Regions from separate parts of the Sphingomonas sp. CFBP9019 genome, predicted to be linked through region 3. Evidence: predicted binding sites of a transcription regulator. Region 3 holds the regulator's gene; each other region holds the start of a gene.
The links. Region 3 encodes LexA, which represses DNA repair genes until DNA is damaged. Its sites were predicted from a motif close to GTTCCNCNCTTGTTCT; they were not measured.
Positions count from the first base shown of each region.

Region 1: uvrA (excinuclease ABC subunit UvrA) is a predicted target of LexA. The motif match lies at 2,074-2,089, and genes of this name have one in related genera.
Region 2: SOM18_RS12680 (MmcB family DNA repair protein) is a predicted target of LexA. The motif match lies at 3,633-3,648, and genes of this name have one in related genera.

Region 1 covers NZ_JAXCWK010000003.1:600,323-610,651, forward strand. The annotation lists gene uvrA (excinuclease ABC subunit UvrA) at 1-2,063, opposite strand, end outside; gene SOM18_RS10860 (hypothetical protein) at 2,216-2,707, shown strand; gene SOM18_RS10865 (DUF4893 domain-containing protein) at 2,748-3,410, opposite strand; gene lpdA (dihydrolipoyl dehydrogenase) at 4,422-5,828, opposite strand; gene odhB (2-oxoglutarate dehydrogenase complex dihydrolipoyllysine-residue succinyltransferase) at 5,956-7,203, opposite strand; gene SOM18_RS10880 (2-oxoglutarate dehydrogenase E1 component) at 7,332-10,271, opposite strand.
Region 2 covers NZ_JAXCWK010000004.1:218,164-228,492, reverse strand. The annotation lists gene SOM18_RS12705 (PBP1A family penicillin-binding protein) at 1-647, shown strand, start outside; gene SOM18_RS12700 (M48 family metallopeptidase) at 623-1,297, opposite strand; gene SOM18_RS12695 (YcgN family cysteine cluster protein) at 1,302-1,736, opposite strand; gene SOM18_RS12690 (SCO family protein) at 1,733-2,332, opposite strand; gene SOM18_RS12685 (ankyrin repeat domain-containing protein) at 2,407-3,063, shown strand; gene SOM18_RS12680 (MmcB family DNA repair protein) at 3,124-3,621, opposite strand; gene SOM18_RS12675 (cell wall hydrolase) at 3,739-4,362, opposite strand; gene SOM18_RS12670 (DUF1491 family protein) at 4,552-4,878, opposite strand; gene SOM18_RS12665 (PaaI family thioesterase) at 4,889-5,368, opposite strand; gene SOM18_RS12660 (PTS sugar transporter subunit IIA) at 5,358-5,825, opposite strand; gene hpf (ribosome hibernation-promoting factor, HPF/YfiA family) at 5,927-6,523, opposite strand; gene dnaQ (DNA polymerase III subunit epsilon) at 6,573-7,265, opposite strand; gene coaE (dephospho-CoA kinase) at 7,273-7,860, opposite strand; gene SOM18_RS12640 (shikimate dehydrogenase family protein) at 7,857-8,672, opposite strand; gene SOM18_RS12635 (Maf family protein) at 8,799-9,392, opposite strand; gene SOM18_RS12630 (pyruvate, water dikinase regulatory protein) at 9,389-10,204, opposite strand.
Region 3 covers NZ_JAXCWK010000002.1:619,663-629,991, forward strand. The annotation lists gene SOM18_RS06905 (DUF2336 domain-containing protein) at 1-88, shown strand, start outside; gene SOM18_RS06910 (sensor histidine kinase) at 97-1,503, shown strand; gene SOM18_RS06915 (hypothetical protein) at 1,459-1,659, opposite strand; gene SOM18_RS06920 (citrate synthase) at 1,661-2,944, opposite strand; gene gltX (glutamate--tRNA ligase) at 2,970-4,475, opposite strand; gene SOM18_RS06930 (ComEC/Rec2 family competence protein) at 4,495-6,702, shown strand; gene lexA (transcriptional repressor LexA) at 6,865-7,590, opposite strand; gene glp (gephyrin-like molybdotransferase Glp) at 7,659-8,843, opposite strand; cobalamin riboswitch at 9,081-9,293, shown strand; gene SOM18_RS06945 (HoxN/HupN/NixA family nickel/cobalt transporter) at 9,521-10,329, shown strand, end outside.

The sequences.
Region 1 (10,329 bases), on a different contig from region 3:
CCCTGGACGATGCGCGCGCCGTTGAGCTCGCGCGCGGCGGCGGCGTAGAGCGTGTCGATCGTGAAGCTCGACTTGCCCGACCCCGAGACGCCGGTGACGCAGGTGAAGGTGCCGAGCGGGATGCTCGCGGTGACGCCCGTCAGGTTGTTCGCGGTGGCGTTGTGGACGGTGAGCTTCTTGCCGTTGCCCTTGCGCCGCGTGGCGGGCACCGGCACTTCGCGTGTGCCGTTGAGATAGTCGGCGGTGATGCTGCCCTTCGACTTCAGGATCTGTTTCAGCGTGCCCTGCGCGACGACCTGGCCGCCGCGGACGCCCGCGCCGGGGCCCATGTCGATGATGTAATCGGCGGTGCGGATCGCGTCCTCGTCATGCTCGACGACGAGCACGGTGTTGCCGAGATCGCGCAGACGGCGCAGCGTCTTGAGGAGCATGTCGTTGTCGCGCTGGTGCAGGCCGATGCTGGGCTCGTCGAGGACGTAGAGCACGCCCGACAGCCCGCTGCCGATCTGCGACGCGAGGCGGATGCGCTGGCTCTCGCCGCCGCTCAGGGTTCCCGAGGTGCGGTCGAGGTTGAGATAGTCGAGGCCGACATTGTTGAGGAAGCCGAGGCGCTCGACGATTTCTTTCAGGATGCGCTCGGCGATCGCGTTCTGCTGGTCGCCCAAGTGCTGCGGCATGTCGGTGAAGAACTGGAGCGCATCGACGACCGAGAGGTGCGTCGCGTAGCTGATGTCCTCCATCGCGATCTTGACCGCGAGCGCCTCGGGTTTCAGGCGCGCGCCGGCGCAGACCTCGCACGGGGCGGCAGACTGGTATTTGTTCAGCTCCTCGCGCATCCACGCGCTCTCGGTCTGGAGCAGGCGGCGGTTGAGGTTGCCGATGACACCCTCGAACGGCTTGGAGACGTCGTATTTCTTCTTGCCGTCGATGAAGGTGAGCGTGACGGGCTTGCCCTTCGAGCCGTGCAGGATGACGCGCTGGACCTCCTCGGGGAGCTCGCCCCAGGGGGTCTCGATGTCGAACTTGTATTCGCGCGCGAGGCTGCCGAGGACCTGCATGTAATAGGGCGAGGGCGGGTTGGATTTCGCCCAGGGGACGACCGCGCCCTTCTTGATGCTGAGCATGTGGTTGGGGACGACGAGGTCCTCGTCGAACAGCAGCTTCTCGCCGAGGCCGTCACAGGCCGGGCACGCGCCTTGCGGGGCATTGAACGAGAAGAGGCGCGGCTCGATCTCGGAGATGGTGAAGCCGCTGACCGGGCAGGCGAACTTCTCGCTGAAGACGATGCGGCCGTCGGGGGCGTTGCTGCCGAGGATTTCGGACTTGGGCGTGTGCGGCTCGACCGGGTCGGCGGGGTCGACATAGGCGAGGCCCTCGGCGAGCTTCAGCGCGGTTTCGAACGATTCCGCGAGGCGCGTGGCGATCTCGCCGCCGACGACGAGGCGGTCGACGACGACCTCGATGTCGTGCTTGTACTTCTTGTCGAGCGCGGGCGCCTCGTCGATGTCGTGGATCGTGCCGTCGATGCGGACGCGGGTGAAGCCCGCCTTCTGCCACTCGGCGAGTTCCTTGCGATACTCGCCCTTGCGGCCGCGGACGACGGGGGCGAGCAGGTACAGCCGCGTGCCCTCGGGGAGCGCCATGACGCGGTCGACCATCTGGCTGACGGTCTGCGCGGCGATCGGCTCACCGGTCGCGGGCGAGTACGGGATGCCGACGCGCGCCCAGAGGAGGCGCATATAGTCGTAGATCTCGGTGACGGTCGCGACGGTCGAGCGCGGGTTGCGGCTCGTCGTCTTCTGCTCGATCGAGATCGCGGGGCTGAGCCCTTCAATATGGTCGACATCGGGCTTCTGCATCAGTTCGAGGAACTGGCGGGCATAGGCGGACAGGCTCTCGACGTAGCGGCGCTGACCCTCGGCATAGATGGTGTCGAACGCGAGGCTCGACTTGCCCGAGCCGGACAGCCCGGTGATCACCGTCAGCGTGTCGCGGGGGATGTCGATGTCGACGTCCTTGAGATTGTGTTCACGCGCGCCGCGTACGGAAATCTTGGTCAGCATAGGAAAGTCTGTTCCACATTTGTTCGGACGCGACAAGCCCGGGAGGGCGCCGGGCGGGTGCTCGCAAAGATGGGTAACGCCGAACCATTGTCCAAGGTGCCGACGATAGTTACATAGTGTATTGTTAGTACAATACAGTGCTGGAGACCGAGATGGGCAAGAAGAAGGAGCGTCGCGAACGCGAGGCGCGCGAGCGCGAGGCCGAGACGGGCGCGACGAAAGGCGAGGGTTTCGAGGCGCGCTGTTCCGCCAAGGCGGGCAAGCATGGCGGCGCGGCACCGTTCGCGGGGATCGCGGCGGCGCTGACGCGGCAGATGGGCACGCCCGCGGGACGCCAGGTGATCGCGGCCGGGCTGATGATGGCGGCGATCGCGATCACGGCGAAGGATATGCGCGGTGCGACGCCGCCACCTGCATCGCCCGAGCCGCCTAAGCCGCCCAAGCCGCCCGAATCCTCGGCCGAGGCTTCGCCGGAGGCTCCGGGCGCGTCGACGGCGGGCAGCGGGCCGTTCGCGGGCGAGACGCCGGAACCGCCCAAGAGCGACGCTGCTGCGCTGCCGCCCGAATTCGCGAAGGTGATCGACTCGTTCGCATCAGGCCTGGAACGCTTCGCGGCGAACTTCGCCAAGCCGCCAAAGGGCTGACTTCCCACGATCCTCCCCCGCAAGGGGGAGGATTCTGTGCTCAGCGCGGCGTCGCGGGCGTCGCAGGCGGCACCGGGACCAGTTCGTAGAGATCGAGGATCGCGCCCTGCCCCGCGCGCGTCATCACGAGGCGCCAGCGCAGCGGGCCGACGCGTTCGACGACGCCCGCGACGTCGCGTGCCGGGTTGGTGCCATAGGGCGGCGCGACCTGCGCGGGCGTGGTGCGGACGGTGCCGAGGAACACCTGCCGCCGGTCGGTGTCGGGGTGCAGCCAGCCACCGGGCAGCGTCGTGCCGGTCTGCTTGGTGAAGGAGAGCCCCGCGCCGTCGCCGTCGACATAGCAGAAATCGGGCGCGAAGCTCGCATAGCCCGCCCGCCCGCCGAGCCGGACCAGCCGGCAGCGATAGGAGCCGGGCGACAGCGCGGGAAGGTCGAGTGCGCCTGCGGGATCGAGCAGCGCACCCTCGGCCGCGATCCGCCCCGCCAGCCGTCTGGGCACCGCGGCGCGCGCGCGCGTCCAGTTGTCGCCGAGCGCCGCGAGCCGGGCGCGGTCGTCGGGCGTCGCGATCGTCGTCCAGTTTGGGGCGGCCGGTGCGGGGTCCGCCGCAACGGCCGGGGCCTTGCCCGCGCTACCGCCCCGGGGCTGCGTCGCGCAGCCGGCGAGACAGGCCGTTCCTACCGCCAGGATCATCAACGCACGCACGGGCAGGCTCCTTGCACGGCCGGTCGCGACGATGGCGTCGCCGCGGCGTGGAGACGAGTGGCTATGCCGGGCTGGTAAACGGATTGCTAACAACTGCACTAATCTGGCTCAGTTTCGACCCGAGGTGAGGGCTGGATGCGGTGAGGTGCGGGTGAGCGGTTGGTGGAGGTTGGCAGGGTACGAGGCAACCCCCTGCCTGTCGTCATTTCGGCCCGAACCGGGACTCAGCGCCGCGGGTGCCTGCGCTTGGGGCTCTGGGTCCCGGCTTTCGCCGGGATGACGGGAGGGGTGTGGGTCGTCGCGGGGGCGGGAGCGATTTTGTGGCGCCTCCCCTTCCCGTCATCCCGGCGGACGCCGGGACCCATGGCCGCGGACAGGGTTATGGCAGCACGGGATCGCCGGGTCCGCCGTAACCATGGGTCCCGGCGTTCGCCGGGATGACGGATGGGGTGCGGGTCGTTGCGGGTTTGCCTGCCGCTACGGCCCGGCGATCGATGGCGAGAGACATGTTGCGCCCACCCGGTGCCGTCATCCCGGGCTCGACCCAGGATCCAGAGCCGCAGGGGGTTACGCTTGCAGCTCTGGATCCTGGCTTTCGCCAGGATGACGGGGGGGGGCGGGTTGTGGCGGGTGCGGGAGCGATTTTGTGGCGCCTCCCCTTCCCGTCATCCCGGCGGACGCCGGGACCCATGGTCGCGGGCCGGGTTATGACGACGCCGTATCGCCGGGTTCGCCGTGACCGTGGGTGCCGGCTTTCGCCGGGATGACGGAGGGGGGTGCGGTCGCTCATGGGGTTTGGGCTTGAGAGCGGGTATGTTTCGCGCGCGATCGGGAGACGTGGAGAGGGCGCCGGTGGGGTTTCCACCGACGCCCTTCCGAAACGCAGCTTGGAGCGGGCTTGGCCGGACAGGGGCTAAGCCCCTGTCGTCGGACGGCGCTGGAGCGCCGCCGGCCGGTCCGACCGCCGGGTGCTCGGCCGTAGCTTGCGCTACGGCCCTCGCGCGGTCGGACTCAGATGTGGATCGGCTTGCCCTGTACGGCCATCGCCGCTTCCTTCAGCGCCTCGGCATGCGTCGGATGCGCGTGGCAGGTGTAGGCGATGTCTTCGCTGGTCGCGCCGAATTCCATCGCGATGGCGGCTTCGGCGATCAGCGTGCCGGCGAGGCTCGAGACGATCCAGACGCCCAGCACGCGGTCGGTCTTCGCGTCGGCGATGACCTTGACGAAGCCGTCGGTGTCGCGGTTGGTCTTGGCGCGGCTGTTGGCGGCGAAGGGGAACTTGCCGACCTTGATGCCACCCGATTCGGCGGTCATGTCCTTCGCGGCTTCCTCGGTGAGGCCGACGCCGGCGATTTCGGGCATCGTGTAGACGACGGACGGGATGACGTCCTCGTTGACGATGCCGGTCTGGCCGGCGATGTTCTCGGCCACCGCGACGCCCTCGTCCTCGGCCTTGTGCGCGAGCATCAGGCCGGGGACGCAGTCGCCGATCGCCCACACGCCGTCGACCTTGGTCTTGAAGCTGTGGTCGGTCTCGATCTGACCGCGCTTGTTGAGCTCGAGGCCGATGGCTTCGAGATTGAGGCCGTCGACGTTCGCCTTGCGGCCGATCGAGACGAGCACTGCGTCGGCGGTCATCGTCTCGGACGCGCCGCCGGCAGCGGGCTCGACGGTGACGGTCGCGACACCGTTGTCGACGGTCACACCGGTGACCTTGGTCGAGAGCTTCAGCTCCATGCCCTGCTTCTTGAAGAGCTTGGCGCTCTCGCGGCGGACTTCGCCGTCGAAGCCGGGGAGGATCTGGTCGACGAATTCGACGACCGTGACCTTCGCGCCGAGGCGACGCCAGACGCTGCCCAGTTCGAGACCGATCACGCCGCCGCCGATGACGACCATGTGCTCGGGCACCTTGGGGAGCGCGAGCGCGCCGGTCGAGTCGACGACCGTGGTCTGGTCGACCTCGACGCCGGGGAGCGGCATCACGCTCGAGCCGGTGGCGATGACGATGTTCTTGGCGGTGACCGTCTGGCCCGCGACGTCGACGGTGTGCGCGTCCTGGAACGCGGCCTTGCCCTTCAGCCAGGTCACCTTGTTCTTCTTGAACAGGAATTCGACGCCGCCGGTCAGTTCCTTGACGGCCTTGGCCTTTTCGGCGTGCATCTGGTCGAGGTTGAGCGTGACGCCGGTGAACTCGACGCCGAACTTGGTCATGTGACCGGCCTTGGCCTCCTCGTACAGCTCGGAGGCATGCAGCAGCGCCTTGGACGGGATGCAGCCGACGTTGAGGCAGGTGCCGCCGAGCGTATCGCGGCTCTCGGCGCAGGCGGTGCGCAGCCCGAGCTGTGCGGCGCGGATCGCGGCGACGTAGCCGCCGGGGCCTGCGCCGATTACGAGGACGTCATAGTCATAGTCAGCCATTGTCGCTTCTCTCTTACTTCCCCGGCGCAGGCCGGGGCCCAGTTGGGAGATATATGGGGAGGGCGAGGCGCTTCGTCACCGCGGCCTTCCCCACTGGGCCCCGGCCTGCGCCGGGGTGGTTAGATATTTACAGGTCGATCAGGATGCGCGTCGGGTCTTCGATCGCGTTCTTGAGCGCGACGAGGAACGTCACGGCTTCGCGGCCGTCGATCAGGCGGTGATCGTAGCTGAGCGCGAGATACATCATCGGGCGGATGACGATCTGGCCGTTCACGACGACCGGGCGCTCCTCGATGCGGTGGAGGCCGAGGACCGCGGACTGGGGCGGGTTGATGATCGGGGTCGACATCAGCGAACCGAACACGCCGCCGTTCGAGATGGTGAAGGTGCCGCCCTTCATCTCGTCCATCTTGAGCGCGCCGTCCTTGGCGCGCTTGCCGAAGTCGCCGATCGTCTTCTCGATCGTCGCGACCGACATCTGGTCGGCATCGCGGATCACGGGGACGACGAGGCCGCCCGGCGACGAGACCGCGACCGAGATGTCGGCGTAATCGTGATAGACGATGTCGTCGCCGTCGATCGATGCGTTGACCGACGGGATGTCGCGCAGCGCCATGGTCGCGGCCTTCACGAAGAAGCCCATGAAGCCGAGGCGGACGCCGTGCTTCTTCTCGAACAGATCCTTGTACTTGGCGCGCGCCTCGATCACCGCGGTCATGTCGACGTCGTTGAACGTCGTCAGCATCGCGGCGGTGTTCTGCGCTTCCTTGAGGCGCTTGGCGATCGTCTGGCGCAGGCGCGTCATGCGGACGCGCTCTTCACCGCGGCCCGAGGCTGCGGGCGCTGCGGCCGGTGCGGGCGCAGGTGCTGCGGCCGGAGCGGGCTTGCTCGAGGCGGCGGCGGTCACGTCTTCCTTGGTGATGCGACCGTCACGGCCGGTGCCCTTGACGGTGCCGGGGTCGACGCCGTGCTCGAGCACCGCGCGGCGGACCGACGGCGAGAGGGCTGCGGGCGAGTCGCTGGTGCCGGCGCCGGGCTGGTCGCCATAGCCTGCGCCGGACTCGTCCTTGGCGGGTGCCGCGGGCGTTGCGGTCGCGGCGGGCTCGGGGGCCTTGGCAGGCGCAGCGGCGGCGCCGTCGCCCGAGTCGATCGTGGCGAGCATCGCGCCGACCTGGACCGTGTCGCCGACTGCGACCGCGTGCTGGCCCATGACGCCGGCGACCGGCGAGGGCACCTCGACCGAGACCTTGTCGGTCTCGAGGCTGGCGATGGGCTCGTCGACGGCGACGGGATCGCCGGGCTGCTTCAGCCACTCGCCGAGGGTGGCTTCGGTGATCGATTCACCCAGGACGGGGACGGTGACTTCGGTTGCCATTTTCTCGGTTCCTCCACCCCGGCGTAGGCCGGGGTCCAGTTACGAAACGCTGATTGGCCGGCGTTTCGCTCAATTATATCTACCATCCCAACTGGGCCCCGGCCTTCGCCGGGGTGGTAGAAGACAGTTTAGTTCGCGCGGGTGCGGCGGATTTCGTCGCGGACGCTGTGGCCGAGCGCGTCGGCGACGAGCGCGCCCTGCTCGGCCTGGTGACGCTTCATCAGGCCGGTCGCGGGCGAGGCCGAGGCGCTGCGCCCGGCGTAGCGCGCACGCTTGACCGGCGAATTCACGCTGGCCAGCGCCTCCTCGATCAGCGGCTCGACAAAGAACCAATAGCCGTTGTTCTTCGGCTCTTCCTGCGCCCAGACGATCTCTTCCAGGTTCGGCATCTTCGCGACGCGCTCGGCGATCGGGTTGCCGGGGAAGGGATAGAGCTGTTCGACGCGGACGATCTGCGTGTCGGTGTCGCCCGCCGCATCGCGCGCCTCGATCAGGTCATAGGCGACCTTGCCGGTGCACAGGACGAGACGCTTGGTATCGACGTCGGCCGCACCGTTGGTGTCGGACAGGAGGCGACGGAAGTGGCTGTCACCCTGGAAGTCCTCGGCGTTCGACACCGCGAGCTTGTGACGGAGCAACGACTTGGGGGTCATCACGATCAGCGGCTTGCGGAAGTTGCGGTGCATCTGCCGGCGGAGCAGGTGGAAATAATTCGCCGGGCTGGTGCAGTTCGCGACCTGGATATTGTCGTCCGCGCAGGACTGGAGGAAGCGTTCGGGACGGGCCGAGCTGTGTTCTGGCCCCTGCCCTTCATAGCCGTGCGGGAGCAGCATCACGAGGCCGTTGGCGCGAAGCCACTTCGACTCGCCGGACGTGATGAACTGATCGATCATGATCTGCGCGCCGTTGACGAAATCGCCGAACTGCGCTTCCCAGAGGACGAGTGTCTTCGGGTCGGCGAGCGCATAGCCATATTCGAAGCCGAGCACGCCGTACTCGGACAGCGGGCTGTCGAGCACCTCGAAATTGCCGTGCTCGATCTCCTGCAGCGGCACGTACTTGTGCTCGTCGGTCTGGTCGACCCACACCGCGTGACGCTGCGAGAAGGTGCCGCGGCCCGAATCCTGGCCGGACAGACGGACGCCGTATCCTTCGGAGAGCAGGCCGCCGAACGCGAGCGCCTCGCCGGTCGCCCAGTCAAAGCCCTTGCCCGACTTGAACATCTCGCGCTTGGCGTCGAGCACGCGCGCGAGCGTCTTGTGGATCTTCACGCTCTCGGGAACGGTCGTCAGCGTGCGGCCGAGCGAGTCGAACAGCTTCTGGCTGAGGCCGGTCTCGACGTTGCGGCGCGCGGACGCACCGTCGGTCGGCGCGCTGAGGCCGGTCCAGCGACCGCCGAACCAGTCGGCCTTGTTCGGCTTGTACGACGCACCCGCCTCGAACTCGCCCTCGAGCCGCAATGTGAGCTGCTTCACATTCTCGTCGATCCAGGGCTGGTCGATCACGCCTTCCTTGATCAGGCGGTTGCCATAGACCGAGCTGACGCCGGGATGCTTGCGGATGATGTCGTACATCAGCGGCTGGGTGAAGGAGGGCTCGTCGCCCTCGTTATGACCGAAGCGGCGATAGCACCACATGTCGATGACGATGTCGCGGTGGAACTTCTGACGGAATTCCATCGCCATCTTGGTGGCGAAGGTCACCGCTTCGGGATCGTCGCCATTGACGTGGAAGACCGGCGCCTGGACGCCCTTGGCGACGTCCGACGGGTAGGGCGACGAGCGCGCGAACTGCGGGCTGGTCGTGAAGCCAACCTGATTGTTGATGATGAAGTGGACGCAGCCGCCGGTGTTGTAGCCGCGGATCCCTGAGAAGCCGAGGCACTCCCAGACGATCCCCTGCCCCGCGAACGCCGCGTCGCCGTGGATCAGCACGGGGAGCGAGGCGACATGGTCCTTCAGATCGTTGTTGAGCGTCTGGATCGCGCGCGTCTTGCCGAGCACGACCGGATCGGCAGCCTCGAGATGCGACGGGTTGGCGACGAGGCTCATATGAACCTTGTGGCCGTCGAACTCGCGGTCGGTGCTGGTGCCGAGGTGATACTTCACGTCGCCCGAGCCGCCGATGTCATCGGGGTTGGCCGATCCGCCGGCGAATTCGTGGAAGATGACGCGGAGCGGCTTTGCCATCACGTTGGCGAGCACGTTCAGACGACCGCGATGCGCCATGCCGATGACGATCTCGCGCACGCCCATCTGGCCGCCATACTTGATGACCGATTCGAGCGCGGGGATCATCGATTCGCCGCCGTCGAGCCCGAAGCGCTTCGTGCCGACATACTTCTTGCCGAGGAACTTCTCCCACTGCTCGGCTTCGATGACCTTGTTGAGGATCGCCTTCTTGCCGTCGACGGAGAACTCGATCGCCTTATCCTGGCCTTCCATGCGCTCCTGGAGGAAGCGACGCTCCTCGACATCGGCGATGTGCATGTATTCGAGGCCGACATTGCCGCAATAATTCTTGCGCAGCGTGTCGACGAGCTCGCGGATGGTCGCCCATTCGAAGCCCATCGTGCCGCCGAGATAGACCTTGCGGTCGATGTCGGCGTCGGAGAAGCCGTGATATTCGGTCTTCAGATCCTCGGGCATCTCGCGCTTCGACAGGCCGAGCGGATCGAGATTGGCGGCGAGGTGACCGCGGACGCGGTAGGTGCGGATCAGCAGCTGCGCGCGGATCGCGTCGGCCGCGGCCTTGGCGATCTCGTCCTTCGAGACGGGCGCGGGCGCGGCGGCGGCGGGAGCAGGCTTGCCGCCACCCTTTGCGGGCTTGGGCGCGGGCTCCATCTGGGTCGGGTCGAGCGCCGCGGTCAGATCGTCCGTGGTGGTCAGCGGCCAGCGCGCGCTTTCCCAGCTCGGGCCCTGCGCGGAGCCTTCGAGCCCCTCGAAGAACGTCCGCCAGCCGGATTCGACCGAGGCCGGATCGGCGGTGAACTTGGCGTAGAGCGTCTCTACGAACGCCGGGCTGACGCCGGCTGCGATATCGCTGAAATCCTGGCCTTCGTAGCCCATGTCACTCGCCTTCCGTGTTCTCCCGCGAAGGCGGGAGCCCAGACTGGGCCCCCGCCTT
Region 2 (10,329 bases), on a different contig from region 3:
ATGTCGCCGCCGAGATGACCGACCTGTTGCAGACCGCGGTCAACACCGGCACCGGGCGCGCCGCGCAGATCGGCCGCCCGGTGGCGGGGAAGACGGGCACGACGAGTTCGTCGAAGGATGGCTGGTTCCTCGGCTTCTCCAGCGGCATCACCACCGGCGTCTGGATGGGTCGCGACGATGCCAAGCCGATCTCCGGACTGCACGGCGGTACGGCACCGGCTCGCGCCTGGGCGGCGTTCATGAAGCCCGCCACGGCCAATCGCCCGATCGAGCAGTTCGAGACGCAGGTGACCCTGCCCGAATGGCAGCTCGAACCCGATGAGGAGAGCTATTTCGGCCAGCCCGACAACGGCCAGATGATGGTCGACGAGAACGGCAATCCGATCGAGCCTGGCGGCGTTCCGGATATGCCGAGCGATGCCCCGGCGGGCGAGCCGATACCGCGCCCCGATGCGGACCCGTCCGACCAGACACCGCAGGTGCCGCAGGTGCCGCAGCAGCAGTTGAACCAGGACTGGATCGACAGGGTAACGGGCCGGGACGCACCACGCCGCGATCCCGCCGCGCCGCAGCCGCGCGCGCCCCAGCGGGACTGGTCACGCGAGAGTTCGCGCGACCGCTTTCAGGACGATCGACCGACCCAGTGAAGCGCCGCGCCATGCGTGCGTAGCCAGACGCGCGCAGGGGTGGGGTCCTCACCATAGAGATCGGCGACGAGCGCGTGGAAGGCGGGCGCGTGGTTCATGTGGACGCGGTGGGCGACCTCATGCGCCACCGTTGCCCGCCGTACGAAGCCGGGGGCGAGGATCAGCCGCCAGCTGTAGCGGATCACCCCGCTCGACGCGCAGCTGCCCCAGCGGCCCCTGGCATCGCCGATCGCGACCTGCGTGACGCTGACCCCCGCCTTGGCGGCATATTCGGCGGTTTCCTGGTCAAGCAGGCCCAGCGCGGTACGCTTGAGCCATGCCTCGACACGGCGGGGAATCGTCTCGACGGGGCCGGACAGCGACAGGATCGCGCCGTCGCGGACCACCGTGCGGCGGCTGCCCGGGGTCCACGCGATCGTCACCGGCTCATCGGCGACCATCACAACCGCATCGGGAACGAAGGGCTGCGGCCGCGGCAGCCGCGCGCGCTGTTCGGCGATCCAGTCCGCCTTCTCCTCCGCCCAGGCCAGCGCCTGCTTCAGCGCCGCCCGCTTGGGCAGGACGAGCCGGGCGCGGCCGCTGGCGGGATCGATCGACAACCGGGCCCGGCGTGCGCGCGGATGCCGGATGATCTCGAGGCCGTCGATCACCGCGTCAGAGTTCGCGGTCGATCACGTGATATTCGAGCTCACCGGCCTCGTCCTCGCTGATCGTCCAGCCGCGGACCGACTGTTTGGCGCGGTGGACCGCCTCGCGGTCGCCGCAGACGAGATAATGCCACTCGGGAAGCTGCTCGCCCGCCGCGCGCAGGCGGTAGGCGCAGGTCGAGGGCAGCCAGTCGATATCGCGGACATTCGACGTCGTCAGCCGCACGCATTCTGCGACATAGGCGTGGCGGTGCCGATAGTCCGAACACTGCCCGCTGCGCCGGTCGAGCAGCCGGCACGACACATTGGTCGCGACGAGCTCGCCGGTATCCTCGTCCTCGAGCTTGTGGATGCAGCATTTGCCACAACCATCGCACAGGGCTTCCCACTGGCCGCGGTCGAGCTTCTCGATCGGCGTGTCTTCCCAGAATCTGGCGCTCATCGGGCCCAGCGCTTGATGTCGTCGGCCAAGGCCTGTGGTCCCTTATCCTGTGGCAGCAGCGCGAGAGGCTTGCCGTCCGGATCCATCAGATAGGCCTGACGCGAGTGATTTACGAGGTAACCGCCACCGGGCGCGGCATCCCCCTTGGCCGAGAAGATCGCGAATTCCTTTTTCACCGTCTCGATCGCCGCGGGACTGCCAGTGAGCCCGACGATGCGCGGATGAAAGGCGGTGACGAACTGCTTGACGACCGCAGGGGTGTCACGCGTCGGATCGACGGTCACGAAGATCGGCACGAGCCGCGCCGCGAGCGCCGGATCGCTGGCCTCGAGCAGTTTCATCGCGCCGCCGATCGTCTGCATGTCGGTCGGACAGACATCGGGACAGAAGGTGTAGCCGAAATACATGATCCGGTATTGGCCCGCGAACCGGCGGTCGCTGACCTGTTGCCCGTCCTGATCGACGAGCGTGAACGGCCCGCCGATCCGCGCCCCGGCAAGCGGCGGCGTGGCGGGGGCCGCGCTCGTATCGGGCGCAGAGGGGCTGCACGCCGCGAGCGCGAGGGCGGCGAGAAGGGCGGGGCGTCGATTGGTCATGATACAGCCAGCCTTGATCTGTTAGCCCGTGCGGCGCAAGCGTCGCACATCACCCGCGTCCCGAGGATCTATCGATGTCGTATATCCGCCAGTGCCCCGCCCTGACGACGGGCGCCAAGACCATGGGCGCCCTGTTGATGGGAGCCGTGATCGCGCTTCCCGCCGCCACCGTGATCGCCCCGCGTGCCGCGCATGCGCAGAACCAGTCGGAGGGATATAAATTCCTGAACGCAGTGCGCGAGTCGAAGAACAACGAGGTTCTCGAGATGCTCGGACGTCCGGGCAGCAGCATCGTCAACGCACGCGACGTCTCGACAGGCGAGGGTGCGCTGCACATCGTCATCAAACGTGCCGACGAGACCTATCTGCGGTTCCTGCTGCAAAAGGGCGCCGACGCCAATCTGCGCGACGGCAAGGGCAACACGCCGCTGCTGCTCGCGGTGACGCTCGGCCAGACCGACATGATCCCGATCCTGACCGCCGCCGGCGCCAATCCGAACCTTGCCAATTCGGCAGGAGAGACTCCGTTGATCCGCGCCGTTCAGCGCCGCGACATCGCCATGATCCGCGTGCTGCTCAACGAAAATGCGGATCCCGATCAGGCGGATATCATCGCCGGCATGTCGGCCCGCGATTATGCTAAGCAGGACGGCCGCAACGTCGTGGTGACCAAGCTGCTGGCCGATGCGCCGAAGAAGACCCGCAAGGCGGTCTCGGGACCGAAATTCTGACGACCACGTCGCCGGCCGGCTGATCCTGCCGCGTATCGGGAGGATCAGCCGCCAGCCGGATCAGAAGGCGAGACCGGCGGCGTCGGGATCGACCTGTGCGATCAGACGGCGCGCGGCGCGTCTTGCAAAGGCCAAAGTGCACCGCTTGCGGACATGCGCGGGCAGGGGGGTCGTATGCGCCTCACGGACGATCGCGGCGTCATAGCGGTCAGCGACGATGATCCCGGTACGTTCGGGCAGAAACGCCGCCCCCTGCAGCGGCCGCATGTCGAACCCGGCCGGCACCGCCCAGAAATAGCGATCGCAATGCCCGAGATACTCAGGCCATTTGCCATCCCCGACCAGATCCGCGCGCGACACCTTGATCTCGACGACGACGATCTGCCCGCGGGCATCGATCGCCATCAGATCGGCGCGACGCCCCCCGTCGAGGGGAACCTCCGCCATCGCGGTCAGGTCGTGGCGCAACAACATCCGGATCACGCCGCGTGCCACGTCGGCGGCACATAGGGGCGATCCGGGTTCGTCGATGCAGGAGTCCGGGGGGTTGTCGAGCATGCGCCAGAAATAGAACAATCCGCGAACGACGCAAGCGCGTTCACGGACTGTTTATAGCGTTGGCGATGCAGGTGGGATGCTGATCATGAACCGGACCTTGTCCGGATCGGCTGTCGATCAGCGATAGAAGACGTGGTTGCCGATCGAAGCGACCTTGATAACGCGGCCTGCTGGGCGGCGATCGGCGGTGTTGAAATACAGCGCCTTCTCGGCCGGGCTGTTCCACGCATCGGCCAGTGCGACCTTCGCGACGGCGATGGCGGTGCGGTACGACGTGCCCTTGTTGATCGCGGGGATCTGGCCGCCGCGAACAAAGCTGAACTGGCCGCGCTGCTTGACGACGTCGCAGACGTCGGCGGGGAAACGACCCGACTTGGCGCGGTTGATGATGACTTCGGCGACGGCGAGCTGGCCGGTGAGGGGCTCGCCCTTGGATTCAAAATAGATGGCGCCGGCAAGGCACTGGAGCGCTTCGTCGGCGGCGGCGCTATCCTGCGCGGCAACGGCCTGGGCGAGCGTTTCGAATTCTTCGTCTTCGATCTCGGCCGACGTCTGGACGGCGGTCGGTGCAGCGGGCTCGACGGCGGTGACGGGCGTCACGGCGGGAACGGTCTGCGGAACATTCTGAGAGGAGAGGGCGTTTATATTTGCGAGTGCGGTAAGGCTGGCGGTCGAGCGATCGACGCCGGTCGCCTGGCTGGGCGCGCTGTTGCCGAACAGGCCGGCGAGAGAGAAGGTCATGACCGCAATCGTTGCGGCCCGCTGCAAAATCGTCATTCAAACTTATTCAGATGCGGTTGGACCACGGAACCAATCGTACGAGCCGATCGTCCAGGCATCCCCCCGACTGCGTAACTGATCCGGATCGCACCCGTCCCAGCACAACGCCAATCAATGTTGAATATCCCCTCTATCGGGGGGACTTTGGAGTCAATCGGCCAGGATCGTTTCAGCGGCGAACCGTTCCGCCGCTGCGACATCCACCTCGATCACCCAGAGATCCGGGTCGCGCGACCGCCGTCGACGCCAATAGCCGTCGAGGTCTTCGGACGGAGTCGAGTCGATCAGCGCCGTTCGCCCGTCGGCGCCGATCCCGCGCTCGAGCAGGCGGGGCAGGGCGCCCCGATCGATGGCGACCACTAGGATTGCGCCGCTTTGCGCGTCCCCTTTGGCGAGCACCGCGCCAAAACCGCCCGCGTCGTTGACCCGTCGCAGCAGCGCACTGACGAGGACGCCGCTGGGAAGACGGCCGCTCATCGCAGGACGATCACGGCAGCGGGCGCGGCGAGACGCGGTATCCGGGAAGCCCGGCCAGGGCGATCCGCGAGCGCATGAATGTACCCGTACCTCGCGCCGCCTCCTCCCCCTCGGCGTCGATCAGCCGGGCATCGGCGACGAACACGCGGCGCTTCCCGCTGATCCAGCGGCCTTCGGCGATGACCGGCCCCGCCTTTAACGGGCGGGTCAGCAGCAGGTTGAACGCGGTCGTCAGGAGAAAGCGATCGGTGACGAGACTGTTGGCGGCATAGAAGGCGGCATCGTCGAGCATCTTGAAATAGCTCGTCCCGTGCGCGGCACCGCCGGCGTGATAATGACGTTCGTCGATCGTGAACCGGATCCGCGCAACGCCGGCCTCCGGTATCTCGAGCGTCGATTCGAAGAAGCGGTTGATCGGCGCACAGGCGTAGAGCGATTCCAGCGCACGGAAATGTGCCTCGGCGCCGGCGGAGGCCAGTTCAGGCGGCATCGCGGACCGCATCGGCGGTGAACAGCGCATAGAGCGCATCGGTCGAACCCGCACCGCGCAGCTTGTCCAGGAACAGCTTGTCGCGCAGCCGGCGCGATATCCGCACCAGTGCCTTCAGATGAACCGCGCCGGCATCGGTCGGCGACAACAGCATGAAGACGAGATCGACGGGCAGATCGTCGACGGCCTGAAAATCGATCGGCTGCGCCAGTCGCGCGAACACAGCCGTAACCTGCGTCAGTCCGTCGAGTTTGGCATGGGGAATCGCGACACCACCGCCAAATCCCGTCGAACCCAGCTTTTCGCGGGCAATCAGACGGTCCGCGATAGTTTTTGCGTCGCCTTCGACAATGTCGGCAGCAAGCGTGGCGACATGGTGAAGCACGGCCTTTTTGTTTGCCGCGACCATGCCGGTCAGGACCGCGTCCGGACGCAGCATATCACTGAAGTCATTCATGCTGTTCATGTCTCAAAGCGCCCCCGCACGCCCCGCCTTAACGGTTTGCACGGGGGCGTAAAGCGCAGCGTCACAACAGCTGTTGCGGCTCGCGCGCTCTATTATGGTGCGGCGGATGCGGAGCGTTGCGGTTCGACCCAGCCGATCGTGCCGTCACCGCGGCGATAAACCATGTTATGCGCGCCAGTACCCGCATTCATGAACAATAGTGCGGCTGTATTGCGAAGATCCAGCATCATCACCGCGTCGGATACGCTGGCCTCGGGGATGTCGACGCGCGTCTCGGCAATGATCAGGGGCGCATCGGGGGCATCGTCCTCGGTGACCTGCTCCTGAAACAGCGTATAGCTTGCATTGTCATAGCCGTTGCTTTCCGCGATCGCCACGGCTTCACCGGCATGGCGATCCTTCAGGCGGCGCATATAGCGGCGAAGCTGGGTTTCGATCTTGGCCGCGGCGCTGTCGAACGCGGCACGGGCGTCATAGGCATCGGCATGGCCCTTGAGCACCAGCCCCTTCATGACATGCGCGACGATATCGCATTTGAAGCCGGCATCATGCGGCCCCTTGCCGAACGTGACCTCGGCGGAAATGGCGCGCGAGAAATACTTGTCGGCGATACCCTGGAGTCGGTCTTCCACATGGCTGTTGAGCGCATCGCCAGTGGCGACCTGATGACCAGAAATCCGGATATCCATTATCGTCTCCTTCTCATCGGACGGTCCTATTGGCTCCGTCCGCCCGGCGTCATCCGGACGCCACGGCCCCCCAAATCGGATCCTTGATCCCCTTCATAAACGCGGCATGGGCCGCAAGGTCTCCCTCGCTGACCGTGAAAACACGCGGTTGCCGAACGACACGAGGCGCCGGTGCGACGACCGGAGTCGCGGCGGTGACGGTTCGCTCGCTGAGCAGGCCGAGACCGATCTGGCGACCACCCAACAGCTCGACATAGACCTGCGACAGAAGCTGCGCGTCGAGCAGCGCGCCGTGGAGAACGCGGTGACTCCGATCGATCCCGAACCGCGAACACAGCGCATCAAGCGAATGCTTCGCGCCCGGATGACGGCTGCGGGCGATCTGCAGCGTATCGATCATCCGGTTCAGGTGAATGATCGGCCGTCCGCATTTGACGAGTTCGCCGTTGAGAAACGAGAAATCGAAGCTCGCATTATGGGCGATCATCGGCGCATCGCCGACGAAATCGAGCAGGTCCGCCACGCCGTCGCCGAACCGCGGCTTGTCGGCGAGAAACGCCTGGCTCAGCCCGTGGACGTTGAACGCCTCGACCGGCATGTCCCGTTCGGGATGGTAATAGGCGTGGAAAGTGCGCCCGGTCTCGACCCGGTTGACCATCTCGACACAGCCGATCTCGACCATGCGATCGCCACCGGAAAAGCTGAGGCCGGTGGTTTCGGTATCGAAGACGATCTCACGCATCCGGCTGTTATCGGCGCTCACGTCCCGTCACGCAAGCGATCACCGCACGAACCTGCGCGCGGGTTTCGTCGAAGCTCGTGTCGGTGCGAATGACATGATCGGCACGCGCGCGTTTCTCGGAATCGGGTGTCTGGCGGGCGAGGATCGCGGCGAAACGCTCGACGGTCATGCCGGGGCGGGCGAGCACGCGGGCCCGCTGGACCTCGGCGGCGGCGGTCACGACGACGATACAGTCGACTCGCGCGTCACCACCGGTTTCGAACAACAGCGGCACGTCGAACACGACGAGTGCGCCGGCATGAGAATCGAGAAACGCCTGACGCTCCTCACCGACCGCGGGATGCACGATCGCCTCGAGACGGCGGATCGCATCGTCGTCGCCGAACACCGCCGCCCCCAGGCGTGTACGGTCGACCGCGCCGTCCTGGACGGTGCCGGGAAACGCGGCGCCGATCGGTGCGACGAGTCGGCCGCCGACACTCTGCAGCTGGTGGACCGTCGCATCGGCGTCGAAGACGGGGACGCCTTCCTCCGCGAACATCGCGGCGACGGCGGATTTGCCCATGCCGATCGACCCGGTAAGCCCGATGATCATGCGGTGAGCAGCGCGCGCAAGGCCTCGTCGCGGTCCCGCGGGGGTTCCACGTGGAACAAAATCTCAAACGCGACCGCCGCCTGACCTATCAGCATCTCGAGCCCGTCGACGGTTTCGAGATCGCGCGCGCGGGCGGCCTTGAGCAGTCCGGTCTCGAGCGGCGCGTAGACGATGTCATACACGAGCGAGTCGGGATCGAGCGCGCCGAGATCGAGGTCGAGGGGCGGCTGGCCGGCCATGCCGAGGATGCTCGCATTGACCAGCAGCCGCGACGGCGGGACCGCCGGACCGATCGGCAGCGCCTGTCCCTTGAGCCCGAATGTCGACAGCAACGCCGCCGCCTTCAAAGGATTGCGGTTGAGGATCGTCACCGGACCGACGCCCATGCGCGACAGGGCGAAGAGGATCGCCCGCGCCGCGCCGCCTGCACCGATCACCGTGACGGGCTGGCCGGCGATATCGAGATCATCGATCGGCGCCCAGAACCCCGCGGCATCGGTATTTGTACCGATGCAGTCGCCGGCGGAGTTGCGGAAGACGGTATTGACCGCGCCGATCGACCCCCGGACGTCGCCGGGGTCGCACACGTGGTCGAGCGCCGCCAGCTTGTGCGGCATCGTGATATTGCAGCCCCGCCATGCGGGATCGCTCTTCCGCTCGGCGAAATAGGCCGGAAGCTCTTCCGCGGTGACGTGCTGGTGCCGGTACTCGGCGTCGATCCCGAGCGCGTCGAGCCAGAAGCCGTGGATCAGCGGCGATTTCGATTGAGCGATCGGATCGCCGATCACTTCGGCATAGGGGCGAGGGGTCATTCAGAGCTCCATAAGATCCCGGGCTGGCTGGCCGGCGTTCGACGCCGCCCACCGCGCATCGATCGCGTGTAATCGATACCGCCGGGATTGCCAGACGAACGCCGATGCCCGTCAGCGGCCCACGCGCTAGGCGGGGAGTGCACCGCGGGTCCGGAGAAAATCGAGCACGTTAAGCAGCGGCATGCCGAGAACGGTGAACTGGCTGCCGTCGATCTTCGTGAAGAGCTGCGCGCCCGGACCCTCGATCCGGTAACAGCCGACACACCCCGCGATCGCAGGCCACTCGGCATCGAGATAGGTTTCGATAAACGCGTCGGACAGCGGCCGGACATGCATCCGCGCGCGTTCGACATGGCGCCACACCGGTCGGCCATTCTCCGCGATGACCGCCGCGCTCCACAGGTCATGATGCGTGCCCGACATCCGTCGCAGATGCGCGGCCGCGTCATCGCGATCGACCGGTTTGTCGAGGATCGTGCCATCCTCCAGCGCGACGAGCGAGTCGCTGCCAAGGACGAAATGCCCCGGCATCCGCGTCGAGACCTTCGTTGCCTTGAGCTCGGCAAGCGCGTCGGCCAGATCGCGCGGCGAGAGCGTGACCAGGGCCGCCTTCGCCGCATCCTCGTCGACACCCGCAAAGGTCGCATCGAACGCGACGCCCGCCGCAGTGAGCATCGCGCGACGCGACGCACTCTGCGACGCGAGAATCAGGAAGCTCATGCCTCGGGCCGGCGCTGGTTGCACAGCGCGATGATCGCCGCCGCGGTTTCCTCGATCGACCGCCGTGTCACGTCGATCACCGGCCAGCCATTGTCCGCGAACATCCGCCGCGCAAAGGCGAGTTCGCGCATCACGGCCTCTTCCTCGACATAGGAGGTGTCCGGTGCCTGATGCAGCGACAGCAGCCGGTTGCGGCGCACCTGGATCAGCCGGTCGGCGCTGGTCGTCAGCCCGACGATCAGCGGCTTTCGCAAGGCGTAGAGGATCTTCGGCGGCGGGCTTTCGACGACGATCGGGATGTTCGCGGTCTTGTAGCCGCGGTTGGCAAGATAGATCGAGGTCGGCGTCTTCGACGAGCGCGAGACGCCGGCGAGGACGATATCGGCCTCCTCCCATTCTTCCCACGCGATCCCGTCGTCATGTGCGATCGTCCACTGGATCGCGTCGACACGCGCGAAATAGGCGGCGTCGAGGACGTGTTGACGACCCGGCCGCGCCTTGGCCTGCTGACCCAGCAGTCCCGACAGTGCATCGTTGACCGGATCGAGCGGCGCGACCGCGGGCAGCCCGAGTGCAAGGCAGCGTTGTTCGAGGATCCGCCGCGTCGCGGGGTTCACCAGGGTGAAGATCACGAGCCCGGGATTCTGCGCGACCTCCTGAAGGATGCGCTCGAGATGTGCCTCGGTGCGGACCATCGGCCAGAAATGGCGGACGGTCTCGACATCGTCATATTGCGCGAGCGCGGCTTTGGCGATGTTCTCCAGCGTCTCGCCCGTCGAGTCCGACAGCAGGTGAAGATGGAGCCGTATCATAGGTCGCGTAGCCCTGCCGCGAGGGGCCATCGGAATGAATCTGTGGATAACATGCGGATAAGGGCTAGCGTAACTCACGCCTCCCGCCAAGCGGGCCGGTCGCTGTGGATAAGTCACCTTTTATC
Region 3 (10,329 bases):
CGATGCGCGCGCGGCGATCGCACCGCTGGCGATGCACCGCGAGTTTCGCGCGGCGTTGCGGGCGCTGGCCGGGGCAGACCGACGATGACGGGATATATGACAGGCGACACTGCGGTCGCACTGGCGGAAGTGGCAGGGGACGGCGTGTTGCTGTCGGCGGATCCGATCCTGCTTGCGCTCAACAGCCGCGCCGGGGGGGTGATCGGCGCGCCGATCGCGGTGCCGCAGCTCGCAATGATCGCACGCCTGGCGCGCCGGCTGGGAATCGCGGTTTCGCGCAGCGTGGTGATCGCCGATGACGACGTCGATCTCGATCTGTGGGTCCGTGCGCAGCCCGAGGGCGATACGGTCGGCCTTGCGGTGAGCGGCTGGCGCGAACTCCAGCCGTGGCGTCCAGCGGCACCAAACCCCGGTGCAGGCGTCGATTTCCTGTCGAGTGGTGCCGACTGGCGCTGGGAGACCGACGCTGCACTTCGCCTGACATTCGTATCGCCCGACGCAGGGCCCCGCATGGGCGTCGACCCGCTCGCGCTGCTCGGCAAGCCGCTGACGAGCCTCGTCATGCTCGACAGCGGCGATGACGGCGCGCTGCCGATCCTCGACGCGGTCGCGCGCCGCCAGCCGCTCGACGCACAGCCCGCGCGGCTGCGGGGGTCGGGCCGCGCGATCATGCTGAGCGCCGTGGTTCGCCGTGACGCGGAACGTGCCTTTGCGGGGTTCATCGGCAGCGGGCAACTGGTCGACGATCCCGCGGACGTACCATCGCCGCCCGCCAAGCCGCGGCCGGCGGGGGCGGACCAGCTGTCGCCGACCTTCACCGCCGGGCTAGACCGTGCGCTGCGGACGCCGCTGGCGCGCATCGTTGCGAACGCCGACAGTATCCATGCGCAGACCGATGGCCTGGTGCAGCCCGATTATGCCGATTATGCGGCAGATATCGCCAATGCCGGCCGCCATCTGTTGGCGCTGGTCGACGATCTGGTCGATCTTCAGGCGGTCGAGCGGCCCGACTTCGCGCTGCTTCTCGAGACGATCGATCTGGCCGATATTGCGCGGCGTGCTGCCGGGCTGCTGGCGGTGCGGGCGGGCAACGCAAACGTGACGATCACCCGGCCCGCCGCGGAAGCCCGCGTCGTCGCGCGCGGTGATTTCCGGCGCGTGTTGCAGATCCTGGTCAATTTGATCGGCAACGCGGTGCGCTATTCGCAGTCGGGTGGCGCGGTGCAGGTGACGACGCATACGGGGAGCGATCAGGTGACCGTCGTCGTCGCGGATACCGGCAAGGGCGTGGCGCCCGCGGATCATGCGCGAATTTTCGAGAAGTTCGAGCGGGTCGACGCGTCCGAGCCGGGCGGCAACGGCCTCGGGCTCTATATCGCGCGGCGGCTGGCACGCGCGATGGGCGGCGACCTGACGATCGACAGCGCGATCGGCGAGGGGGCTCGGTTCGTGTTGTCGTTACCGACGCAGGCGACGCGCGGCCAGGATCAGTACCAGGCCTAATACCGCGAGCGCGGCGCCGCGGTCCGCCCAAGGCCGCTGATCGAGCATGAAGCTCGATCGCGGCCAATGGACATATCCAAGCCCCTGGCCGATCCACAGGAACCCCATCAGCGCGCACATCACGCCGATGACCATCAGGATCGGCCGGAGCTTCATCTCAGCGCGACGCCATCGGCGTATAGTCGCGCTGCGTCGGGCCGCTGTAGAGCTGGCGCGGACGGCCGATCTTCTGGTCGGGATCGGTGATCATCTCGTTCCACTGCGCGACCCAGCCGACGGTGCGGGCAAGCGCGAAGAGAACGGTGAACATCGAGGTCGGGAAGCCGATCGCCGAGAGGATGACGCCCGAATAGAAGTCGACGTTCGGGAACAACTTCTTCTCGATGAAGTAGGGATCGCTCAGCGCCAGACGCTCGAGCTCGATCGCGACGTCGAACACGGGGTCGGTGACACCCAGCTCGCCGAGCACTTCCTTGACGGTCGTCTGCATGACGGCCGCACGCGGATCGTAGTTCTTGTAGACGCGGTGGCCGAAGCCCATCAGGCGGAACGGATCGTTCTTGTCCTTCGCGCGGGCGATGAACTCGGGGATCCGGTCAACCGTACCGATCTCGTGCAGCATGTTGAGCGCGGCTTCGTTGGCGCCGCCATGTGCTGGGCCCCACAGGCAGGCGATGCCGGCCGCGATGCACGCGAACGGGTTGGCGCCCGACGAGCCGGCGAGACGGACGGTCGAGGTCGACGCATTCTGCTCGTGATCGGCGTGGAGGATGAAGATGCGGTCCATCGCCTTTTCGACGATCGGGTTCACGACGTACTTCTCCGCTGGCACGGCGAACGTCATCTTCAGGAAGTTGCCGGTGTAGCTCAGCGTGTTGTCCGGATAGACGAACGGCTGGCCGACGCTGTACTTGTACGCCATCGCGGCGATCGTCGGCATCTTGGCGATCAGGCGATGCGACGCGATGACGCGCTGTGCCGGATCGTGGATGTCGGTCGAATCGTGATAGAAGGCCGACAGCGCGCCGACGACGCCGCACAGGATCGCCATCGGATGCGCGTCGCGACGGAACCCGCGGAAGAACTGCGCGAGCTGCTCATGCACCATCGTGTGGCGCGTGATCGTGTTCGAGAAGGTCGACAGCTCTTCTTCGCTGGGCAGTTCGCCGTTCAGCAGCAGATAGGCGACTTCCATGAAGTTCGACTGTTCGGCGAGCTCGCCGATCGTGTAGCCGCGGTGGAGCAGCGTGCCCGCATCGCCGTCGATATAGGTCAGCTTCGACTGGCACGAGGCGGTCGAGGTGAAGCCCGGATCATAGGTGAAATTGTCGGTCTGCGCGTACAGCTTGCGGATATCGATGACATCGGGGCCGACCGTACCGGACATGACCGGATAATCGAATTCCTTGCCGTCGACCTTGAGGTTTGCGGTCTCGCTCATGCTTGTATCCTTCCTCGAAATCTTATCAGTCTGCCATCCGGTCGGCGATCCGACCGAGGCTCTCGTCACGCCCGAGCAGGTCGAGCACATCGAATATTCCCGGCGACGTCTTGCGACCGGTCAGCGCGGCGCGAAGGGGTTGTGCAACCTGCCCGAGCTTTAGGCTTCGCGCTTCGGCCACGCGCCGTACCGCGCCTTCGAGCGCTTCCGTATCCCACTTGTCGAGCGCGTCAAGTTCAGCATGCGCGTTCGTCAGAATCGCACTCGCTTCACCCTGCAAAAGGCTCGCTGCGGCGTCATCCATCGCCAAAGGTCGCTGGCTGAACAGGAAATTCGAACCTTCGGCGAGTTCGTTCAGGTTCGCTGCACGTGGCTTCAGGACCGGCATGGCGCGAGTCAGAAGGTCGAGTCCGCCACCGGGCAGGGCATGGCCGAGCCGATCGGCGGCGAGCTGGGCCAGACGCGCATCATCGGCCTCGCGAATATAGTGGCCGTTCAGATTCTCGAGCTTCTTCAGGTCGAAGCGCGAGGGCGACTTGCCGACGCCCGACAGGTCGAACCACTCGACCGCCTGTTCGCGGCTGATGATCTCGTCGTCACCGTGCCCCCAGCCGAGCCGCAGCAGGTAATTGTCGAACGCCTCGGGCAGGATGCCCATCTCGTCGCGATACGCCTCGATGCCGACGGCGCCGTGACGCTTGGACAGCTTGGCACCATCGGGGCCGTGGATCAGCGGGATGTGCGCATAGATCGGATCGGGCCAGCCGCCCTCGATCGCGTCCATCGCGCGGTAGATCGGCAGCTGCCGGAACGCGTTGTTGAGATGATCGTCACCGCGGATGACGTGGGTAACGCCCATGTCGTGATCGTCGACGACGACCGCGAGCATGTATGTCGGCGTGCCGTCCGAACGGAGGAGGACGAGATCGTCGATTTCCTCGTTGCGGACCGTCACCGATCCCTGGACGCGATCCTCGATCGTGACCGCACCTTCCTGCGGCGCGCGCAGGCGGACGACATGGGGAAGATCGGGGGCCTCGCTTGCCGGACGGTCGCGCCACGGGCTGCGGATGCGGAGCGGCTTCTTGGCCGCCTGCGCCTCCGCGCGCATCGCCGCGATCTCGTCATTGGTCATGTAGCAGCGATAGGCGTGGCCGGCCTCGACCATCTGGTGCGCGACGCGGGCGTGGCGATCGGCGCCGGCGAACTGCATGACGACGTCGCCGTCCCAGTCGATCCCCAGCCAGCGCATGCCGTCGATGATCGCGTCGATCGCCGGCTGGGTCGACCGCACGCGGTCGGTATCCTCGATACGCAGCAGGAATTTGCCGCCGTTCGCCTTGGCGAACAGCCAGTTGAACAACGCCGTGCGTGCGCCGCCAAGATGCAGGAACCCCGTCGGCGACGGAGCGAAACGAGTAACCACGGGTGCGGCCGAAACGACGGCATCCGTATCAGATATTGCGCCCAACCGCGGGTGCTCCCAGACTGTAGAAACGATGGCCGGATCAGCCGTCGCCGCCTCTAGCATGCGTCCCCGGCGGCGACAAATGGGCGTGCCGCCCTGGATGGCGGAGCCGGGCCGGGCGATCGAACGCTGGCTGGAGGCGGAGCGCGATCAGCTCATAACCTGGTTGCCGGTCGGGCTTGGCGGCGGCATCGCACTGTGGTTCGTGCTGCCCGATCCCGCGGCATGGGGCACCGCGATCCTGGTGCTGGTCGCTGGCGGGTTGGCCGGACTTGCGGCGGGGCGCGGCGGGCGCGCGGCGCGGATGCTCGCGATCGGCGCGATTGCGGCGGCGCTCGGCATCGGGCTGATCTGGGTACGATCGGACCGGGTGGCGGCACCGGTGCTCGCGGGGCCGACATTCGTGCAGCTGTCCGCGCGGGTCGAGACGATCGAACCGCTCGTCGCGCGTCGGCTGGTGCGGTTGACGGTGCGGCCGGTCGGGCCGGGGCAGGACGCCGATGGCGCGCCGGCTGAGTTGCCCGGCCGCGTCCGCGTCAACCTGGCAGAGGCGGATGCGCCGGCGACGCTCGCGATCGGCGCGACCATAAAGCTTCGCGCGCGACTCATGCCGCCGCCCTTGCCGGCGGTGCCCGGCGCCTATGACTTTGCGCGCGTCGCTTGGTTCGGCGCGATCGGCGCGACGGGGCGGGGCTTTTCGCCTGTGGTGGTAGCAGAGCCGGGCCGCGGCGGCGCTGGCGTCCGGGTGGCGCTGTCGCGGCATATCGTCGCGCAGCTTGACGGGAGCGCGGGCGGGATCGCGGCGGCGCTGGCGACCGGCGACGTCGGCGCGATCAGCGACGCGGATGCGGAGGCGATGCGCCGCGCCGGGCTGGCGCATCTCCTTTCGGTAAGCGGCCTCCACATCACCGCGGCGGTCGCCGCGACGATGCTGATCGTGATGCGGCTGCTGGCGCTCAGCCCATGGCTCGCGCTGCACACGCGACTGCCGTTGATCGCCGCGCTTGCCGGTGCCGCAGCGGCGATCGGCTACACCGTGCTGACGGGCAGCCAGGTGCCGACGATCCGCTCCTGCGTCGCGGCGTTGCTGGTGCTGGTCGCGCTGGCGATGGGGCGCGAGGCGATGACGTTGCGGCTGGTCGCGACGGGGGCGATCGCGGTGATGCTCGCGCTGCCCGAATCGCTCGCCGGACCGAGCTTTCAATTGTCGTTTGCCGCGATCACCGCGATCATCGCGTTGCACGAGCATCCCGTCGTCCGTGCCACGTTCGCGCCGCATGACGAGGGCCGCGGCAGACGCCTGTTGCGGGGCGCCGCGTCGCTGCTGCTGACCGGGCTCGTCGTCGAGGCGGCGCTGATGCCGATCGCGGTCTATCATTTCCACAAGGCCGGGCTGTACGGCGCGGTCGCCAATATCGTCGCGATCCCGCTGACCACGTTCGTCGTCATGCCGTTCGAGGCGCTGGCGCTGCTGCTCGACACGATCGGGCTCGGCGCGCCGGCCTGGTGGCTGGTGCAGCATGCGCTTGACGCGCTGCTGTGGCTCGCGCGCGGCGTGGCGCATGCACCGGGCGCGGTCCGCGCGCTGCCGGCGGTTCCCGACGGGGCGTTTGCGCTGATGGTCGTCGGCGGGGTGTGGATCGCGCTGTGGCGGACGCGGTGGCGACGGATCGGAATCCTGCCCTTGGCGGTCGGCGCGATCTGGGCGCTGACGACGCCGTCACCCGATATCCTTGTGACGGGCGATGGCCGCCACGTCGCGGTCCGGACCGCCGCAGGGCTTGCACTTCTTCGCGATCGGGCGGGGGACTATGTCCGCGATACGCTGGCGGAGAATGGCGGGGTCGACGGAGAACCGCTGCTGCTGGCGGATCAGCCCGACGCGCGGTGCAGCCGCGAGCTGTGCTTGACGGATGTCGTCGCGCGGGGGCGGGCGTGGCGTGTGCTGGCAACGCGCAGCGTTTACCGGGTGCCGATCGCCGAGATGCTTGCCGCCTGCCGGCGCGCGGACATCGTCATCAGCGAGCGCGGGCTGCCGCGTGGTTGTACGCCGCGATGGCTGAAGCTCGATCGATCGGTGCTCGCGCGGACCGGGGGGATCGCGTTGACGTTGACCGCGGGGCGGATGGTGACGGTGCTCAATCCGGGGGACCGGCACCCGTGGCGCGATCCACCGACGCTGGCGCGGCCAATGCGACGGTTCGGGGCGGCGGGCGATCAGCATGGGCTGGCCGGGGGGGCGGCGTCGGTCCGGTTTCGGGTGCCGGCTCGGGGGTGGTCAGAGCGATAGGTCGCGACTGGGTATGTCGGGTCATGATCCTGCGAAGGTGGGGCCTCCGATTGGGAGGGCCGCAATTCCGAAACGCGGACGATGGTGCCTGGGGCCGTTGGTCACGAACGCCACTGCCGGGTGGCGCTGGCGGTGATGACCGCCAGCGCCACCCGGCATTCGTCAGTCGTAGCGGCGCAGGATACCCGACAGCTTGCCCTGAACCCGGACCTGTGCGGGCGCATAACGCTGGGGGTCATAGGCGCGGTTGGCCGGGTCGAGCCGGACCATCGCGCCCTCGCGGCGGAAATATTTCAACGTCGCTTCGCTGTCCTCGATCAGCGCGACGACGATCTCGCCGTCGCGGGCGATCTCGGTACGGCGGATCAGCGCGTAATCGCCGTCGAGGATGCCGGCTTCGACCATCGAGTCCCCCGAAACCTCCAGCGCATAATGCTCGCCAGTGCCGAGCAACGCGGCCGGGACGGCAAGCATCGAGCTGCCCTCGAAGGCTTCGATCGGGACGCCGGCGGCGATCCGGCCGTGCAGCGGGATCTCGACGACGTCGTTCGCCGCGATGCGGGCGGGCGACGCGGGCGTGGCGCTGGCCGTGTTCGGCGCAGATACGGTGTCGGCCGATGCCGCCACCTTCGGCCCCGACTTCGCCGCCGTCTGCCCTGTTGCAGCCTCGGGACGCTCGGGCATCCTCAGCACTTCGAGCGCGCGCGCCCGGTTGGGCAGGCGTCGGATGAAGTTGCGCTCCTCAAGCGCGCTGATCAGACGGTGCACGCCCGATTTCGATTTCAGGTCGAGCGCGTCCTTCATCTCCTCGAACGAGGGCGACACGCCCGTCTCGGCGAGGCGGTCATTGATGAAGCAGACAAGCTCGTGCTGCTTGCGCGTGAGCATAACAGTTCTCCGTCCGGAACAGACGAGGAACTTCTATGGAACACTTGCAGCTTCGTCAAGCGGTGACGTCACGCGATGACGAGGATTTCCGCCGAGTCGCCCGCCCTTGCCGCCGGCGCGTCGCCGTCGCGGATGATCAGGCAGGACGAACGGGCGAGCGTCAGCAGCATCGAGCTGTCCTGGATGGTCGAGGCATAGGCGCGACCCTTGCGCAGTTCGGCGCGCATATAGTCGGTCCGCGACTGGTTGGGCGGAAGATCCTCGCCGAGCAGCGCGTGCGTCGTCTGCGGCAGGGGATCGCGCGCGCCGAGCATGTGCGCGACCACGGGGCGGACGAAGAGGATGGCGGTGACGAAGGCGGAGACCGGGTTGCCAGGTAGGCCGAGCAGCATCGTCCGGCCAAGCGCGCCCGCCATCATCGGCTTGCCCGGGCGCAGCGCGATCCGCCAAAAGTCGATGCTGCCGCCCGCCGCCTCGATTGCGGGGCGGACGAGATCGTGATCGCCGACCGACGCGCCCCCCGTGGTCACGAGCAGATCGGCATCGACCCCGGCAAAGGCGTCACGCAGCGTGTCGAGCCGATCGGGGAGGATTCCGAGATCGATAATGTCGACGGGCAGGTCGGCGAGCATCGCGGCGAGCATGATGCCGTTTGATTCCGGTAGCGGGACGGGGTCGCTGGTCGAGCCGGGTGGAACGAGCTCGTCGCCCGTCGCGGCGACCGCGACGCGCAGGCGGCGGCCGACCGATAAGGCGCCGTGCCCGCCGGTCGCCGCGACCGCGATGCGCGCGGGCGTCAGCCGGTCGCCGGCCGCGATCAGCCGCGTGCCGGTCGCGAAGTCGAGCCCCTTGCGGCGCGTGTTGCGCCCTTCGAAGGCGGGGCCTTCGCCGTCGAGCATCAGCCGGTCGCCGTCGCGCGCGGCTTCCTCCTGGACGAGCACCGTGTCGGCGCCCGCCGGCATCGCCGCGCCGGTGAAGATCCGCGTCGCCTGTCCCGCGCCGACCGAACCGGTGAAGGGGCGCCCCGCCGCACTTTCGCCGATGACCGTCCACGGCCCGGGCAGATCTGCGTAGCGGATCGCATAGCCGTCCATCGCCGAGAGGTCGGTCGCTGGCTGGGTGCGGCGGGCGAGAATGTCCTCCGCGGCCCAGCGGCCCATCGCCGAGCGCAGCGGCACGGTTTCGGCGGGGACGCGCGCGGCCATGGCGAAGAGGCGGGACTGGGCGTCGGCGACGGGGACGAGAGGGCGCATGCGGGCTCCGTTCAGCGGGGCGATGAAGGTCTGCGCTGCTCGCACGATTGCCGCGGGGCGGAAAGCGGGCAACGCCGCGACCGGCAGGACACCGGTCGGTTATGCGATCAACGTACGAGGTAAGGCAGACGTTGCGGTGAGATGGGACGACATGCCCTGCGTTGCGTCGCGCGCAAATCCTGTCGTCAGCGCAGGCAAAACGCGCTAGCCCTGTGGCGCAGGTCCGACGCAAGCCGGATCCGCACAGATCGCGTCGGTGCCCCTCGGGGCTTGAATGGGAATGCGGTGCGGGGTTCGCCCCAAGACCGCAGCTGTCCCTGCAACTGTAAGCGGCGAGCGACACGCACCCGCCCCCTGCGACGGGGGCAGCCACTGGGCCGATGGCCTGGGAAGGTGTGCGTCGAGCCTTGACCCGCGAGCCAGGAGACCTGCCGGCGTCTGGTCGCTCTTGTCCCGGTCCAGGGGGTGGCCGAGGCACGGTGAACGCCGTCTGAGCGACGACAATGCGGCGGGGGCCGCATCGGCGACGCATGCCGGCCGCTCAGGGCGTCCGGTCGGCGCGCGTCCCGGTCGTTCGCGGCAGGCCCCCGTCCTCGTCGGACGCCGGGGATGTGCCAATGACCAAGATCATGACCGGGCGGACCGCCGGTCGTTCGACGCGACACCGGATCGGCTGGATGTTCGCGATGCTGGTGGCGGCCAATATCGCCGCCTGGGGATGGGCGTTCGCGCTGTTCCAGGCGCAGCCGCTGATGCTGGGCACCGCGATGCTCGCCTGGGGGCTGGGGCTGCGCCACGCGGTCGATGCGGATCATATCGCGGCAATCGACAATGTGACGCGCAAGCTGATGCAGGATGGGCAGCGGCCGATCGGGGTCGGCTTCTGGTTCGCGATCGGCCATTCGGGGATCGTCCTGATCGCCGCGGTGGCGATCGCGCTGACCGCGAGCGCGCTGGCGCAGTTCGAGGCGTTCAAGCAGGCGGGCGGGGTGATCGCGACGCTGATATCCGCGCTGTTCCTGTTCACGATCGCGACGATGAACCTGATCATCCTGCGATCGGTGTGGCGGACCTTCGGCCATGTCCGCGGCGGCGGGCGCTATGTCGAGGAGGATCTCGACCTGCTGCTCGGCAATCGCGGGCTGCTCGCGCGGCTGTTCCGGCCGATGTTCCGGCTGGTCACGCGCAGCTGGCACATGGCGCCGCTCGGCTTCCTGTTCGGGCTGGGGTTCGACACCGCGACCGAAGTCGCGATCCTCGGCCTGTCGGCGAGCCAGGCGGCGGACGGGTTGTCGATCGGTACGGTGCTGGTGCTGCCGGTGCTGTTCGCGACGGGCATGGCGCTGGTCGACAGTGCCGACGGGGTGGTGATGCTCGGCGCGTATGAATGGGCGTTCGTGAAGCCGATCCGCAAGCTGTATTACAACATCACGATCACGCTGATCTCGGCGATCGTCGCGATCGCGATCGGCGGGATCGAAACGCT